Tunturibacter psychrotolerans: one gene and its partners. The protein of the gene in region 1 interacts with the protein of each later gene in a pairwise test. Links are inferred from orthologs where the notes say so. Each region holds a gene or a part of one and is shown on either strand. Other genes may lie near its edges. The genes, in order: RBB77_RS09130, mtgA and RBB77_RS15695.

Region 1 (3,147 bases):
GGTTTCAAGCAGGAATGCTGTCGTCGTCTTGCCGTTCGTCCCTGTCACTGCACTCAGCGCAAGATCGCGTTCCGGGTGCCCCATCACCTCAGAGCTGACCTCAGCGAGTGCTCTCCGGCCTCGCTCAACCACCGCCGCACCAACCTGCGCATGTTCTCGACGCAGCTTCTCATAAGCTTCGCGAGAATCCGTCACCACCGCCGACGCCCCTGCTCCGATAGCTGCTTCTATGTAGCGATTTCCATCCGTCGCCTCTCCCCTCATCGCGACAAACACATCCCCATGCCGCACTTGCCGAGAGTCATACTGAACCCCCGAAAGTTCGGCGGAAGCACAGAAACGATCCACAGCATTCAGCCCCTTACAAAGGCTCTCCCAGTTCATAAAGGGATGCTAGCCGAGAATTCGAATATTCCCCAGCGCAAAGCCATCATCGGCTGAACCGCACCACGATCTCTGTTCCCGCCCCGACCATCGTTCCAGCCGCTGGCACCTGTTCTCGTGCCAACCCATTCCCTACCGCTTGCACACGCAGACCCACCGCATCCGCTCTTTCCACAACGCCCCGCAGCCCCAATCCATCAAACGAAGGCACAGGAACTCGCAGGCTGGCGTCCACCACAACGGCACCCTTCTCTTTTGTCTCAACAGTTGGCGCAGCCTTCTGAGGCACCAGACGCGCAGCGTCCGTTCCTCCCGAACCCGACTCACCATTTGTCCGAAACGCCGCAAGCACCTTCGCTGGAAGCAGATTTAGGATCCCCGGCGAGTCTCCCGACGCCTTCGCCGTGCGAACAACCGAGTTCTCGCTAGCCGCAACATCCACAGCCGCTGCACTAATAGGCGCGCGCAATGGATCATCCGCCGGCAAACTATTCACATCGTCAAACATCGCGCTCAAGTCCGCCGTGCTATCGGCAGGAGAGTCATCAGCAGCGTCCTTCTGTGCGATCTGCAACTCTTTCTTCGTCTTCAGCGGTTGATCATGCGGCACGCCCAGGTACTCCAACACCTGCTGCGCCACATCCGCAAACACCGGCGCACTCGCTGCTCCGCCGTAGTGCGCCGCTTCCCCGCCAGCCGTCGGCGTGTCGATGACCACAGCGATCGAAATCGCAGGATTGCTCACCGGCGCAAACCCCGCAAAGCTCGCCACCAGCTTCGTATGCGAGTACGTATGTGTCGCCACATCGATCTTCTGAGCGGTCCCCGTCTTGCCTGCAGAGCTGTACCCATTCAACGCCGCCAGCTTCCCCGTACCCTCAGTCACAATGCCCTGCATCATCATGCGCATCTTGGCCGACGTCATCTCCGAGATCACCCGATGAGCACCATCCGGCAGCGTGGTTGGCAGCTGATTCGAAGGCCGAAACGCCGCTGGCTTCAACCTCGCATCACCCTTCATCTCATCGGTCGATTGCAGCAACACATGCGGCGGCATGTAGACCCCGCCATTCGCCAACGCGCTCACCATCGTCACCAGCTGAACCGGCGTCACACCTACCTCCTGCCCGATCGCCATCGACAGTATGCTCGTCGATCCCCACTTCTTCGGCGCTCGCAGCAGACCGCGCGTCTCGCTCGGCAGTTCAATCCCCGACCGGTCTCCAAAACCAAATCCCCGCATATAGCTATAGAACTTATTCGGCCCCAGCTTCAGCGCCATCTTCGCCGCACCCACGTCACTCGAGTGCTCCAGCGCATACTGCACCGTCACCACGCCAAAGTGGTCGCTATGATCGTCATGCAGCGTACGGCCATACATCGTCATCGCCCCGTTCTGGCAGTCCACCAGATCCGTCGGCTGCACCCCTGCACCATCCAGCGCCGCCGAATACGTCACCAGCTTGAACGTCGACCCCGGCTCATACACATCACTCACCGCCAGGTTTTGCAGCACACTCGAATCCATATGCTTCTGGTCATTCGGATTGAACCGCGGCGAAATCGCCAGCGCCAGAATCTGTCCCGTATGCGGATCCTGCACCACCACAGTCCCATGCAGCGCCCGTGTCTTCAACATCTGCGCATCCAGCGCACGCTCCGCCATATACTGAATATTCGCGTCAATCGACAGAACCAGATTCTCACCCGGCATCGGCTGGCTCTCTTCACTCCCCAACACATGCCGCTTCGCATCGAGCGCAGTCAACATATGCCCCGGCTCGCCGTGCATATCTTCATCAAACTGCCGTTCCAACCCACCCAGCCCTATATCATCCGTGCCCACATATCCCAACACCTGCGCGGCCAAATCATTGTTCGGATAAAACCTCTTAAACTCCTTTTGAAAATAAACACCCTTCAAATTCAACTCGCGCAGACGTTCGGCGATCCCAGGATCGACCTTCCTCGCCACCCACGCAAAGTTCCTCGAAGCATTGAACCGCGCCAGCATCTGCTGTTGCGACGTAAAGTTGTCAGTCGGATCAGCATGCACAATCTCAGCCAATATCTCCGCCGCGCTCGCACGATTATCTCCAAGCTCCGACGGCACCGCATACACGCTATCCACCTGCACCGTCACCGCAAGCTCCCGCAGATTGCGGTCATACAACATGCCCCGCCGCGGAGCGACCTCAAACGTCCTCTGCTGTTGCATCGCCGCCCGATGCACAAAGTCCGAGTGCCGCACCACCTGCAGCCACCCCAGCCGCACTGCAATCAAACACGTCCACGCACAAAAAAACAGCGCCACATAGGCGAAACGGATCCTCCGTATCGGAGCGGTCAACGTCTGCCGTGGCGCCTTGTTCATCTCATCCCTGCTTCAAAGTTAGTTTACTTCCGAGCCCTCTTCGTCAGACTTTCTCTGCAAAGTCGAACCACCCGCTGACCACCGCACAATCTAATTACTGCGCAATCTGCATCGCAGCAGTATTGGCCTGCGCCAGCACAGGAGAGCTCGGATCCCCACCCTCAGGCCGCACCACCTGCCCCGGCTGAGGCTCTCCCAAGCCAAGCTGCTTTGCGATCTTGTCGATCCGGCCCGGATCCGTCAACTGCGCCTCGGTCAAACGCAACTGACGGTTCTCCTCGCGCAACTGTTCGACCTGCTGCTTCTGCGCTTCAACGTGATACCCAATCTCAATTGCCGAAAAATGCTGCCAGACATAGACCATGACCAGCACGAACAACACGCTCATC
Region 2 (3,065 bases), 1.8 Mb from region 1 along the record:
TCCCAGCTGCGAGCCCGTTCATCCTGGCTTGCGGTGGCACCACCTTGACTGCCTCTGGAGACACGACAAGCATTGCCGACGAGGTGGTGTGGAACAATGGTCCGAGAAGCCAGGGAGGCGGCGCCAGCGGAGGAGGAGTCAGCGAATTGACCCCCGTTCCCACTTGGCAAGCGGCGGCTGGTGTACCTGCATCAGTAAACACTGGGTTCCAAGGAAGAGGAGTCCCCGATGTCGCAGGGGATGCCGATCCGAATAGTGGCTACAGCATCCGCGTTCATGGTCAGGACGGGGTAGCAGGGGGAACCAGTGCGGTTGCCCCTTTGTACGCCTCTCTGGTTGTGCGCTTGAATCAGAAGCTTGGTGCTCCTGCCGGATTCATGAATCCCTTGCTGTATTCCAACGCGGCATCTTTTCATGACATCTCCCAGGGTACAAATGACACTACAGGCGTGATCGGCGGATATTCGGCTCAAGCCGGTTGGGACGCATGTACCGGCCTCGGATCTCCGGACGGAGTTGGGATTTTCAACGCATTACAACCCAAACCGGCTGCCGCAGCTCCTCCACCAGCGCAGATGGCGACCGTCGGGTAACTCACTGGCTACACTAGACGCTGCGGGTTAACTGGTTCAACGTCGCATCCTTAAAAACTTCCTAAACCGACATAAGTAAGGTGATCAATTCTTGGAAGCTCTTAGGACATGCAGAGGTGATCTCCGACGCTACCTACCCCCAGTGGGAGCTTGGCTTCGGCGCGAATGCAGAAGGTTTGCGAAAGAAGAGGAAGGCGATCGGACCACTGAAAGGCGGCATGCGATTCATTAAGGCAGACTACTGAACCTGCTAGATAGGACACGAACGTGGCTAGTGAGATTCTGGGATCACAACGATCGTGGGCTGAATACGTCTCAGTAAGGTTCCCGGAGAGCCATCTAAGGACGGGAGTTCGGCGAGCGGGAGATCGCCAATGCAGTCATCGACGATCAGACGCCTATCCGCACTTCGCGTAGAACGAGGTTCTCGTACAGTTGCCTACCTTGAAGCCAGTATTGTGTATCGCTGAAGAATTCCATCTGGTATCCAATTGCTCTGAGCACAGTACAGAATATCGTTGTAAATTCACCTTGAAATCGGCTCTTCAGTACGAAATAGCGTTTAATCTGACACTGGCGGCCTGGCTGTCAAAATCAACGCTAATTCGTACTGAACAACGCTAATTCGTACCAGTACAAAATAGCGTTGTGCGCGGCCAGACAGATAAGGGGTGACGAACGCGTCAAATCTCTTGCCATGGCGTCCGCAACGTCTTGACGATGAGATTCTGTCGTCCTGGATGCTTACCAACCCATTTGGCGCATCCGCTCAAGGATGCGCACGCTGTAGCTGTTCATGCGCTCGGGCCGTCGCTTCAGAGGAGCCGGCAAAATCGCGGCGAGCCGTGCCGCCTGTTGCCGGCCGATACTCTGGGCCGCGATTCCGTCGAAGTAACGACACGCCGACTCAGCACCATAAATACCAGGGCCCCATTCGACCACGTTGAGGTAGATCTCCAGAATGCGCCGCTTTCCGAGGACGAATTCGGCCACCGGTACGAGTGTGAACTCCGCTCCCTTGCGAAGGATAGAGCGGCCCGTTCCAAAGAATAGGTTTTTAACGAGTTGCTGCGTAATGGTGGAAGCTCCGCGAGTGCGACCGCCCTCCAAATCGTCTTGGGCAGCGATTTGGATCTCGTGCCAATCGAATCCATGGTGCTGGTAGAAGCGGGCGTCTTCCGCGGCGATTACAGCGTGCTGGAGATCGGTCGAGATCTGGCTGAGCGGAATGAATCTGTAGCGTTCGTGATAAGGCGTGTGGTGAATCCATGCCTGCAAGCGGCGCTGGATGTGCACCGCCGTTGACGGTGGGTCGATCCACCGGGCGGCCAGAAGGATTAGCGCGCCAAGAGACCAAATAAGTACCACGCCGATGACAAACCATCGAACAAAGGATCGAAGGAAACCGTTCAGACTCGGGGTCTTGGGATGTGGGTATGGCTTGGCAGTCACATCTCAGGATAATAGCCGGGGCTGGGTTATCGCTAAGCAATGCGCATACGCGATGAATGATAAGGCGCTGCCGGGAATGGGCTTTCACGATCGCTTTGGACACACCCCGGATCGTGGCGCCTGTGGGAAGGTACGCACATGCTCGCTACCTGTATGGTTCAACCACGCCATCCCTGCTCCGAAGGTGGAGCGGAATGGGATGTTGGAGGGCTCGGATCGCGGATTTCTCTACGAGTGCAGAATCGCCAATACACGCACCGAGGCAGCATACCGTAAGTCGTTCCAGGCGGATCTACTACGATTTCCGTTAGGCCCAGGTCTTGAGCTCGGGATATCGAGCATAGATGCGACGCTGGTCATCAGGAGTGAACTCTCGCAACCGCCTTGGTTTGTCTTGGGGCCGAGTGCCTTTCTGATTCAACACATTCATCAGGCTCCACTCACGCTGAAGGTTGTGAGGTTCTTCTGTTTTCAAGTCATAGCGGGTAAAGTCGATCACCATCGGCGGGCTACTGGTTTTCCAGTCATGGAGAAGCGCTAGTCGAAACTCCCTGTTCATGAACCACTGGATTTCCAGCTCCTTTTCCGAGCCTGGTGCCGCGGTCCCTTTAGCATCGAAACGGTAGTTGAGCGTCGCATTGTTCGGAGTGCGTCTCCTCCACTCCATGCCGAAGTCCCCTTCAGTGATTACACGGGTGTCGGGCCACCTGTCTCGCACAGCCTCGAGCCAATAGGTTAAATCCTCATCGTGACCAATCGACACCTCCCAGATTGCCGTCACCCAGCCGAAGTTGTTCATCGCATGGCCACTGTCAAAGTGCACCGCAGTGGTTTCGAGCATCTCCTTGCGACCAGCGGCTGTTCCGAGGTTTCCCACGGTCTCGATCGGTCCCACGCCCAACCTGCTATTGAAGCCACCTTGAAAGCCCTCCCGTCGCGCCGTCAGAAAGTCGCAGGTCCAACCGTCCAGGCAAACACAGTCAATAAAATCCTCCGGACCCTGGGCCGGTTTCAGGTAAT
Region 3 (3,277 bases), 1.6 Mb from region 1 along the record:
GTTTCGCAGAGGTACATGAAGGCGAACGTAGTGGATGGTGCGGGCGATGGGATTGTGACTTACTCGGGGAATCGACGGACGACGCACTCTTCGAATCGAGAGGAACGGCTTTGGGTTTATGGACGACAGGGGCAGGAGTGCCGGCGATGTGGGACCACGGTGATGATGAGGAAGCAGGGGGTGCAGGCGCGGTCGACTTATTGGTGTCCGGAGTGCCAGCCGTGGGTGGGGATGGGGGAGACGGCTGCTCCAGTGGGACGGGCCAGGGTGGTGCGGCGGGGGAAGATTGGGTGTTAGTGCTGGTTACGTACGCGAATTGGGATTCGATCGATCTACTGAGGGGGCGGTGAGGTCTGTTGTTGCGGTTGTTGTTTGTCTTTGTCTTTGCCGCCGCCGAAGATCTTCTGGAAGAAGTTTTTCTTTTTGGACGCCGCGGGTGGTTGGGTGGTGTCGGGGGCGTTGCCGTTTGGGGGCGTGTTGGGATTGACGCGAACGATGGGCGCGGGGGTGTTGGGTGGTGACGTGGTATCGGGAGGCGCGGATTTACCGCCTATGCCGAGAATCTTCTGGATGAGGTTCTGCGGGCTTTCGCTCATCTGGCTGCATGTGTTGGTGGGTGCAGTGCCGTCGAGGAAGGCGGCGTAGAGGATGTTGCTGGGGCAGCTGGAGTCGGCGAGGAGGCTGCTGGTCTTGTCGATGCGTGCGGTGGTTATGCCTTCGGGTGCGGAGAAGGGTTTGACGTCGGAGTACTGGGGAAGCAGGATGGCGCGCTTCATGAACTCGGTCCAGATGGGCTCTGCAGCGTGGGCGCCTTCCATTTTTATGTCGGTGTAGTCGTCGTTGCCGACCCAGACGATGCAGATGAGGTTTGAGGTGTATCCGGCGAACCAGGCGTCGTGGCTGGTGCCAGTTTTACCCGCCGCTGGTGCGGTGAAGCCGTGTCCGCGTACGCCTGCAGCGGTGCCATAGTTCATGACGCCTTCGAGCAGGGACTGGGTGAGATAGGCCGCGCGGGGATCCATGACCTGTTTGGCTTCGGGTGAGAAGTCGGAGACCACGTCGCCATTGGCGTTGCGTACGGATGCGAGCATCCACGGGTTGAGATGGACGCCGCTGTTGGCGAAGACGGTGTAGGCCCCGGCCATCTCAATTGGAGTGGCGTTGTAGGTGCCGATTGCGACCGATGGGGTTCCGCGTGCATTGACGATGCCGGAGGAGCGGGCCAGGGCGGCTACATTATCGAAGCCGACCATCTGGCCGAGCTGAACGGTAGCGGCGTTGAGGGAGTGCGCAAGGGCATAGGCTGCGGTGACGTCGCCACGATAACCACTGATGAGGTTCTTGGGTGTGTATTCCTGACGGCCGTTGTCGTAGGTGAAGGTGGTCTCTTCATCGTTGAGCTGGGTGAGCGCGGTGAAGACACCGCCGTTGTCCCCGAGAGAGAGTCCATTGAGGGAGCTGTTGTAGGCAGCGGCGTAGACGAAGGGTTTGAAGATGGAGCCGGTGGGTCGCTCGGAGACCGCGTGGTTGAGTTGCGAGACGCCGTAGTTGCGGCCGCCTACGAGCGCGAGGATCTGGCCGGTGTGGGGGTTGATCGCTACGAGCGAAACCTGAGGATAGGTGATGGGTCCGGGTTGTTCGCCTTTGGGTGTCTTTTGTTGCTTGCGCACTAACTCGTCGACGTTCTTCATTCCGATTTCGACGGCTTCGGAGGCGGCGCGTTGAAGTTCGGGGTCGAGCGAGGTGTAGATGCGGAGACTCTGGTGAGCGAGGTCCTGGTCGCCGATGCGCTTGACGAGTTGGTCGTGGACGAGGTCGACGAAGTAGGGAGCCTCGCTCGCGTCGATGTTGGGAGGAGCGAGGCGGAGGGGTTCAGCTTTGGCGCGCTCGGCTTCGCTGGCGGTGATGGCTCCGGTCTCGACCATCGAGTCGAGGACTACGTTGCGGCGTGACATCGCGCGTTCGGGATGGCGGTAGGGGTTGAGGCGTGTGGGGGACTGGATGGTGCCGGCGAGGAGGGCGCACTCGGCGAGGTCGAGTTGTTGGAGCGGTTTGCCGAAGAAGGTCTGAGCGGCTTCGCCGAAGCCGTTGATGGCGTAGCTGCCGCGCTGGCCGAGGTTGATCTCATTCGCGTACATCTCGAAGATTTGTTTCTTCGTGAAGCGGTTTTCGAGCTGGAAGGTGATGAGGATCTCGATCATCTTGCGCTTGATGCGTTTTTCAGGCGAGAGGAAGAGATTCTTTGCTAGCTGTTGCGTGAGGGTGGAGCCGCCGCAGGTGCGATGGTGAGTGACGAGGTCGGAGAAGGCGCACTTGGCGATGCGGAGATAGTTGATGCCGCCGTGGTTGAAGAAGTCGCGGTCTTCGATGGCGGTGACGGCCTGGACCATGCGTGGGGGGATCTCGTTGTAAGACACGAGGCGGCGCTTGGTGCGGTTGTTGTCTTCGGAGAGGGCCGTGATGAGCTGGGGCTCGAGCTCGTAGGCGCTGAGGGTTACCCCGTTTTCGGCGGTAATGCTCTGGACGACGTTGCCGGTAGTGTTGATGGTAGCGCCGTCGGTGTTGTGGTAGCTCTCGGGGCCCGGCTTGATGAAGATGTTGTCGGCGTTGAGCTGGTAGGTGCCGAGCTGGGAGTTTGCGTTGTATCCTGCCTGGCGGAGGTCTGCAGCGATTGCGGCGGCGGAGAGCTTCTGTCCGGCACGAACCTCGCGCGGGGCGGCGTAGATCTGCGACACGCTGGCGAAGAAGGGACCGGAGCGGATGCGGTCGTCGACCACATGTTGGTAGTGGTAATAAAAGTAGGCGAAGACGGAGCAGCCTACGATCAGGATGGCGAGCAACGCCAGGAGGGCAATGCGTAGAAGGCGCGACTCCAGTGGGGAAGACTTAGTGCCGGTGCGCGCGTTGCTGCCGTATTTGAGTTTGACTGGCAAGAGACTCTTTCGTTAGACGTTTAGAGGCCAGCTGCGGGGAGCAAGTTGTGCAGCGTAGAGGTAATCTGGCCGGATACCTTCGCGGTGACCTCGTTGATGGCGACCTCTTCGGTGATGCTTTGGAGGCGATCGAGAAATTCTACCTTGCCCTCGGCGACTCCGCGACCAATATTGATTCGATAGGGGATTCCGACGAGATCAGCGTCTTTGAACTTGACGCCGGCGCGCTCGTCGCGGTCGTCGAGGAGGACTTCTAGGCCTGCGGCTTCGAGGTCTGCAGCGATTTTTTCTCCCGCGGCAAGGAGGGCCTCGTCGCCAACGTTGGTGATGGTAACGACAACCTG

The links.
Region 2: the proteins of RBB77_RS09130 (region 1) and mtgA interact in binary tests that used the Escherichia coli proteins (3 or more experiments, as listed by UniProt). The link is inferred for Tunturibacter psychrotolerans from one-to-one orthologs.
Region 3: the proteins of RBB77_RS09130 (region 1) and RBB77_RS15695 interact in binary tests that used the Escherichia coli proteins (3 or more experiments, as listed by UniProt). The link is inferred for Tunturibacter psychrotolerans from one-to-one orthologs.

What each region holds. Positions count from the first base shown.
Region 1 is NZ_CP132942.1:2,192,418-2,195,564, reverse strand. What follows is about bases 95-3,085. They hold RBB77_RS09130 (penicillin-binding transpeptidase domain-containing protein), read right to left. Parts: upstream 2,759-3,085; coding sequence 431-2,758; downstream 95-430. Other genes in these bases: ftsL (cell division protein FtsL), read right to left, coding at 2,853-3,085; RBB77_RS09135 (UDP-N-acetylmuramoyl-L-alanyl-D-glutamate--2,6-diaminopimelate ligase), read right to left, coding at 95-384. In the rest of the region: more of RBB77_RS09135, read right to left, coding at 1-94; more of ftsL, read right to left, coding at 3,086-3,147. UniProt on the Escherichia coli protein: Essential cell division protein that catalyzes cross-linking of the peptidoglycan cell wall at the division septum. Required for localization of FtsN.
Region 2 is NZ_CP132942.1:423,670-426,734, reverse strand. Bases 150-3,058 are described here. They hold mtgA (monofunctional biosynthetic peptidoglycan transglycosylase), read right to left. Parts: upstream 1,962-3,058; coding sequence 1,338-1,961; downstream 150-1,337. Other genes in these bases: RBB77_RS01565 (DUF3863 domain-containing protein), read right to left, coding at 2,353-3,058; RBB77_RS01575 (hypothetical protein), read left to right, coding at 674-838; RBB77_RS01580 (S53 family peptidase), read left to right, coding at 150-593. Also shown: more of RBB77_RS01580, read left to right, coding at 1-149; more of RBB77_RS01565, read right to left, coding at 3,059-3,065. UniProt on the Escherichia coli protein: Peptidoglycan polymerase that catalyzes glycan chain elongation from lipid-linked precursors. May play a role in peptidoglycan assembly during cell division in collaboration with other cell division proteins.
Region 3 is NZ_CP132942.1:3,773,808-3,777,084, reverse strand. The notes cover bases 133-3,253. They hold RBB77_RS15695 (transglycosylase domain-containing protein), read right to left. Parts: upstream 2,934-3,253; coding sequence 333-2,933; downstream 133-332. Other genes in these bases: RBB77_RS15690 (proline--tRNA ligase), read right to left, coding at 2,954-3,253; RBB77_RS15700 (Fpg/Nei family DNA glycosylase), read left to right, coding at 133-297. In the rest of the region: more of RBB77_RS15700, read left to right, coding at 1-132; more of RBB77_RS15690, read right to left, coding at 3,254-3,277. UniProt on the Escherichia coli protein: Cell wall formation. Synthesis of cross-linked peptidoglycan from the lipid intermediates.